Regions from separate parts of the Hafnia paralvei genome, predicted to be linked through region 1. Evidence: predicted binding sites of a transcription regulator. Region 1 holds the regulator's gene; each other region holds the start of a gene.
The links. Region 1 encodes PurR, which represses purine synthesis genes. Its sites were predicted from a motif close to CANGCAAACGTTTGCNTG; they were not measured.
Positions count from the first base shown of each region.

Region 1 (2,276 bases):
ATCGTTAATACCTCAAACGCAGCAACCCCATTGACCAGCGGCGACAAACCACTGCTGACCGTGGACGTTTGGGAACACGCTTACTACATCGATTACCGCAATGCGCGTCCTAAATATCTGGAGAACTTCTGGGCTCTGGTAAACTGGGAATTCGTCGCTAAAAACTTGGCATAAGTTTTTAACGTACGTATATAAGAAAGGCGGTCGATTGACCGCCTTTTGTTTTAGTCATGTTAATAACTAAAGATTCCAACACGTCTTTAAATCAGTGCAGCGCTGCTACAAAGCTAAAGATAACAATAACTGCCAAAGCAGCAACCGTCGTCATTAGGGAATATTTCAGATCGGTTTCCATGTGCTCATCTCCCGCATTTCGTTATCAGATCAATTTTTATTATACATAAACACTTGCAGAAAGTGTGTGAAATCATTTTTACATACATCAAATGAGATCACACGCAGAAAATCATTCTATTATTCTTTCTCTTATCCCCTAATTTTGACTTCCCCTTTTGCATTTTATAGGCCAAAATTTACGGTTTACTGCTACGTATCAGCTTTCATAACGAAAAAGAATAGGCTGGCACTCGAAGTCTCTGCATATTCATTTATTTTATGTGCTTTCATTCGGTGTAATTTTAGATGTACGTAAGCAAACGATTAACACAATAGCTATGTTTTGATTACATAAGCTTAGGAGTCATCTGTTTCATGGCAACGATTAAAGATGTGGCAAAACGCGCGGGCGTTTCCACCACGACTGTGTCTCATGTCATTAATAAAACGCGCTTTGTCGCCGAAGAGACCAAAGCCGCGGTATGGGAGGCAATTAAAGAGCTGCACTATTCTCCCAGTGCCGTCGCCCGTAGCCTGAAAGTTAACCACACTAAATCGATCGGTTTACTGGCCACCTCCAGTGAAGCGCCCTATTTTGCTGAGGTCATCGAAGCCGTAGAGAACGCCTGCTACAGCCAAGGCTATACCCTAATTCTGTGCAATTCGCATAACAATCCAGAAAAGCAAAAAGCCTATCTCGCCATGTTGGCACAAAAGCGTGTTGATGGCCTGCTGGTGATGTGCTCTGAGTATCCAGAGAACCTACTACAGACGCTAGAAGACTACCGCAATATTCCGATGGTCGTTATGGATTGGGGAACGCAGCGCAGCGACTTTACCGATGCGATTCAAGATAACGCCTTCGAAGGGGGCTATTTAGCGGGCCGTTATTTGATTGAACGCGGCCATCGTGACATTGGTGCCATTACCGGACAGCTGTCGCGCAATACCGGCGGTGGACGCCTGCGGGGCTTCCTGAAAGCGCTACAAGAGGCCAATATCCCAACGCGCGATGAGTGGATGGTTGAAGGTGACTTTGAACCCGAGTCTGGATACAAAGCTATGCACCAAATCCTCTCGCAAAAGCATCGACCGACAGCCGTTTTTGTGGGTGGAGACATCATGGCCATGGGCGCCATCTGCGCCGCAGATGAAATGGGGTTGCGCGTCCCACAAGATATTTCGGTGATCGGGTATGATAACGTACGTAACGCACGTTACTTCACTCCGGCATTAACCACTATTCATCAGCCGAAAGAGCGTCTAGGTGCGATGGCCTTTGATATGCTGCTTGATCGTATCGTGAGCAAACGCGAAGATTCTCAGACTATCGAAGTGCACCCTAAATTGGTAGAGCGTCGTTCAGTAGCCGATGGCCCTTATCTGGACTATCGCCGCTAAGCGATGAAGAACGGCTGCTCCTGTCTCGCGCTGTTCCCTCTTGTGCTGATACTTGCTGGTGCGCTGCCGATTGCGGCGGCGCTACTGGTTATGCTTCAACCCCTTTCAGATACTTTTTCCCTTAGCCATTTTCTTGCGTCGTGGCACCTGTTGCTACAATGGCCAGGTATATTGCAATCCATCACGCTGAGCATATTCAGTGGTTTTGCCGCCACGCTAATATCACTATGGCTAGCTCTGGCGTTATGTGGGCAGGTCATTCTCAGACAGAATAGTCATATCGCGCGGGTTATCTCCACTGCTATTCTCGCTATACCGCACATTGCTTTAGCGACCGGATTGATCCTGCTGTTGTCCCCATCGGGCTGGTTGCTAAGGGTCATTTCCCCCACGCTTACCGGATACTCTCGCCCACCTGATTGGCTGATAATCAACGATCCTTATGCACTTTCATTGACGTTGCTATTAGCGGTGAAAGAAACGCCTTTCCTGTTTTTAATGGCGCTGAATATCGCCGGACGTATTGATGTTCGACGACA
Region 1 covers NZ_CP083737.1:2,527,729-2,530,004, forward strand. The annotation lists gene sodB (superoxide dismutase [Fe]) at 1-174, shown strand, start outside; gene cydH (cytochrome bd-I oxidase subunit CydH) at 266-355, opposite strand; gene purR (HTH-type transcriptional repressor PurR) at 712-1,737, shown strand; gene K9N75_RS11995 (ABC transporter permease) at 1,741-2,276, shown strand, end outside.

Region 2 (2,276 bases), 1.7 Mb from region 1:
AACGAGTCCCAAAATTACTTGGCCGCGCCGCCAGCGACATACAAACCTGCGTATCTTTATTTAGGTATTTGGTCATGTAACAAAACCTCTTCGCCAAGGGTGAATATGAGTGAAGCCGCAGAGATGCGCCCGTATTGAGGACTATCATGGACTAAAACAGGGAGGGTGAAAATGGCTGAATATCTTCTCTCTGGTTCCTCTTTTATAGCAAACACTGCGACTCACCAGAACGCAAAAAAGGAGCCATAAGGCTCCTCTCTCTATGCATATTGGCAAAACTTAGAAGTTATAACCCGCAACCAGGTAGTAACCCCAGCCGGTGGATTTCACGTCAAAGTTACCTTTACCGAAGTTCAGTTCAGTGCCGTCGTTCCACTGTCCGCCATTATGGAAATAACGCGCAACGAAGGAATAGTGCCAGTGATCGTAGTTCAATGCCAAGATGTGGCTGGAGGCGATAGAGTTGCTGGTACGAGTACGCTTGCCATCGATGTTGCTGTAGCCAGAGTCTTTGCCCAGATCAGAACCCCAGTCAAAGTTGGTAAAACCGATGTAGCTCAGGTTGCCGCCCAATACTTCGGTGATTGGCACGAAGTATTTCACTTTGAAGCGGTAGCCATCCCACTCGTTTTCGTTAGACGCATTGTAGTTCTGCCATTGGTATTTGGCATATACGTTCATGGACAGGCTCATTGGTAGGCCGGTATCGATATCGGTACCCAAACCCATATACCACGTGCTCTGGCGGTTATCGCTATTACGACCCATATCGTAGATATAGTTGTTCGCGAAGTACCACTCTTTAAATGGACCAAAGCTCAGGTCGGTGCCTGTCAATTTATCAATAGAGAAACGTGGTTCAATTTCCATGAACAACGGTGAACCGTGGTTCCAGATACCGCGAGAGGTGCTGTCACCGCCGAAGAACATTGGCGCATCCACGTAACCGTAGAAGTCGAACCAATCTTTCTTGGCAAAAGCTTCATATTCTAAGTAGGTATCGTCACGCAATTGTGGTCCGAAACGCGTATGAGCACTGCCCACGACGTTAACGCTCTGGTGCCACCAGTCAGAAAGATATTCGCTGTTGTTGTCTGCTGCTACAGCAGTAACGCTGCTTGAAAGCGCAAGCACGGTGCCTGCAGCTAAAATTATTTTTTTCATAATATTGCTACTTACCTTAAGCAAGATTCCCTGCCAGGGGAAAGACCCATGTAAACATCACCACAAATAGCCATCAATTGATCAACAACCCAGCTTTCTGGCTGCGTGTATTATAGAAATCATTGCTCACAAAAATCTGTGATCTAGGAATACATTCTTAAATACGTAATCGATTGCGTTCACGTTTGCGGTAAAAAAATTCGGAGGGATTCTACAATCTTTGCAGGATTAATCAAATTTAAAACGGAGAGCATAATTTTAAAACAGCTCGATAAGGCTTGCCCTGCAAGGGTTCTATAAAATACGCCAACGCAGGTAGTCACTTACAGCCGTGTTGCGCAACTTTATCTACGAAAAGTCTGACGAAACTTTGCTGCTGTAACAGTGTCGCACCAAACAAATGTTTGGAAGGTAATAAAATAACCCATATTTTGTGATAATTATGACACCAAGCTCATACGCACAATATTATAAAAACTTATTTATTCCCTTATAAATCATTTAATTATTTGATAACCAAAAGCAAACACATCACTCTCTATCTTGTTTTAATTATATTTTGGCGTACACGTGTACACTGGAATCATTCTCAGCTAATCTAGCCTTAGCTTTAATTTTTTCATTGTTCAACAGAGGTAACGCCGCACTATGGCAAAGGCAAATATTGTTCAGCAGGGATATTCGCTGGCAGAGGAAGTTGCCAACAGCATCAGCCACGGAGTTGGTTTTATTCTAGGTATCGTCGGCTTAGTTTTATTGCTGGTGCAAGCCGTTGGCACCGGCGCTGACGCCACCGCAATCACCAGTTACAGCCTGTATGGCGGCAGCATGATTCTGCTGTTTCTGGCCTCCACGCTGTATCACGCAATTTCACATCAGCGCGCCAAGCGTTGGCTAAAAGTGTTTGACCACTGCGCAATCTATCTATTGATTGCCGGCACCTATACGCCTTTCTTGTTAGTTGGGCTGGACTCAACGCTAGCTAAATGGCTGATGGCGGTGATCTGGGGAATAGCGCTGTTTGGCATAATCTTCAAACTCGCGTTTGCGCATCGCTTTGAAGTGCTGTCGTTGATCACCTATCTGACGATGGGATGGTTGTCGCTGATTGT
Region 2 covers NZ_CP083737.1:809,606-811,881, reverse strand. The annotation lists gene K9N75_RS03725 (shikimate 5-dehydrogenase) at 1-76, opposite strand, end outside; gene K9N75_RS03720 (nucleoside-specific channel-forming protein Tsx) at 280-1,164, opposite strand; gene trhA (PAQR family membrane homeostasis protein TrhA) at 1,813-2,276, shown strand, end outside.
Region 2: K9N75_RS03720 (nucleoside-specific channel-forming protein Tsx) is a predicted target of PurR. The motif match lies at 1,327-1,344, and genes of this name have one in related genera.

Region 3 (2,276 bases), 1.1 Mb from region 1:
CGCCCTCATCACGAATTTCGCCACCAGAGCCGGTTGCCGCACCAGGCCACGGAGAGATCGCCGTTGGGTGGTTGTGGGTTTCCACCTTCATCAGGATATGAGCGTCTTCTTGATGGTAGTCATACACACCTGATTCCGGATCGGCAAAGAAGCGCCCCACCGAAGAACCTTCCATCACCGCGGCGTTATCTTTATAAGCCGACAGCACGTAATCTGGCGTCTGCTCATAGGTATTCTTAATCATTTTGAACAGCGATTTTGGCTGCTCCAGCCCATCGATAATCCAATCGGCATTAAAAATCTTGTGGCGGCAGTGCTCAGAGTTCGCCTGAGCAAACATATAAAGCTCAATGTCGTTTGGATTACGCCCCAAGCGAGTGAACGATTCCAAGAGGTAATCGATTTCATCATCGGCCAGCGCCAGCCCTAGGCGTGTATTAGCTTCAACCAGTGCGCTACGGCCTTTTCCCAACATATCGACGCTCTGTACTGGCGCGGGAGATTGGTGGCTAAAGAGTTTCTGAGCGTCCTGCAATTCATGGAATACACGCTCCATCATGCGGTCGTGCAACAGACCCTGCAATTTTTGCCACTGCGCATCGGTAAGTTCAGGTGCATCCACGTAATAGGCAACGCCACGTTCTAAACGGATCACCTGTGGAAGATTACAGTTATGCGCAATGTCAGTTGCTTTAGATGACCACGGGGAAATGGTTCCAGGGCGTGGTGTCACCAACAGCAAACGACCTTTGGGTTCGTGCTCGGCCAAAGAAGGGCCGTATTTTAACAAACGCTGGAGTGTCGCCTTTTCTTCTGCTGAGAGAGGCGCGCTGACGTCAGCAAAGTGCACATATTCAGCATAGATATCGTTGACTGGAAGATTAGCGTCCTGACAAGCAGACAGCAGTTGGGTAACACGAAAAGCCGACAAAGCGGGTGAGCCACGCATGATTTCCATTGGAAATAAGTCCGTCATCTAGGTTCTCTCGTCTTCGAGATGGCTGTGAAAGGTCAAATAGCCTTGTCTACAACCGCCTCAGTGGGCGAAACAGGGGGAAAGCGGGAGACATTATAGAGAATCTACACGCCAGACGAAACCGTTTGCGTAGCCTTTATTTCACATAGGGTGTTTCATAGTGAGATAAAATTTATGTGTTTTTTGAGTTGCGCACTGACGCTTTGTTGCGCAAAATGCCGCCTACCTGTTGATTTAGCCATATACTATCCTGCAAACACAGCCTCACAACTCGATACACATTCATGAGATAACTATTTGAAACGTATAAAATATAATTATTATCTTATTGGTATCGTTTCTGCCCTGCTGGCGCTTGCGCTATGGCCCAACATTCCGTGGCGTAGCGGAAATGAGAGCCAGCTACAACAGATCCTTGACCGTGGGGAACTGCGGGTCAGCACGATTAATTCTCCCTTAACCTATCAGGCTGATGGGAAAAACGTGAGCGGCTTGGACTATGAGCTGGCAAAACGCTTTGCTGATTATCTTGGCGTAAAGCTAAAAGTTCGTGTGCGTGGCACATTGCCCGAATTATTTGACGATTTGGATAGTGGTAAAAGCGATCTGGTTGCAGCCGGTTTGCTTTATAATACCGAGCGCCTGAGCCGTTTTCGCACTGGCCCTGCTTATTACTCGGTATCACAACAGTTGGTTTATCGACAAGGTAAGTCCCGCCCAAAATCGCTGAATGATTTAAGCGGTACGCTTGCAGTGCAATCTGGCTCAGCCCACGTCACCACACTGAGCCAATATAAGCAGAATAAATATCCTAATCTCACTTGGGAATCTTCCAGCGATCTCTCTTCTAACGAGCTTATGCAGCGTGTCGTTCAAGGAAAACTGGATTACACCATTGCGGACTCTGTCAGCGTGGCACTGTTTCAACGCATCCATCCTCAACTCGCCGTTGCTTTTGATATCAGCGATGAAGAGCCAGTCATGTGGTATTTGAACCGCACTGACGACGACAGCTTATATGCCGCCGTTTTGGATTTTTTCAGCAACATGGTGGACGACGGCTCTCTTGCTAGGCTCGAAGAGAAGTATTTAGGCCATGTGGGCGGCTTTGACTACGTCGACATCAAAACGTTTTTAGCTGCAATTGATAACGTACTGCCAGATTTGAGCGATATCTTTAAAAAATATGCAGACAAAATTGACTGGAAACTGTTAGCCGCAATTGCCTATCAAGAATCTCATTGGAATCCTCAAGCAACCTCCCCCACGGGCGTTCGCGGGTTGATGATGCTCACTCGCG
Region 3 covers NZ_CP083737.1:3,662,240-3,664,515, forward strand. The annotation lists gene purL (phosphoribosylformylglycinamidine synthase) at 1-958, opposite strand, end outside; gene mltF (membrane-bound lytic murein transglycosylase MltF) at 1,274-2,276, shown strand, end outside.
Region 3: purL (phosphoribosylformylglycinamidine synthase) is a predicted target of PurR. The motif match lies at 1,091-1,108, and genes of this name have one in related genera.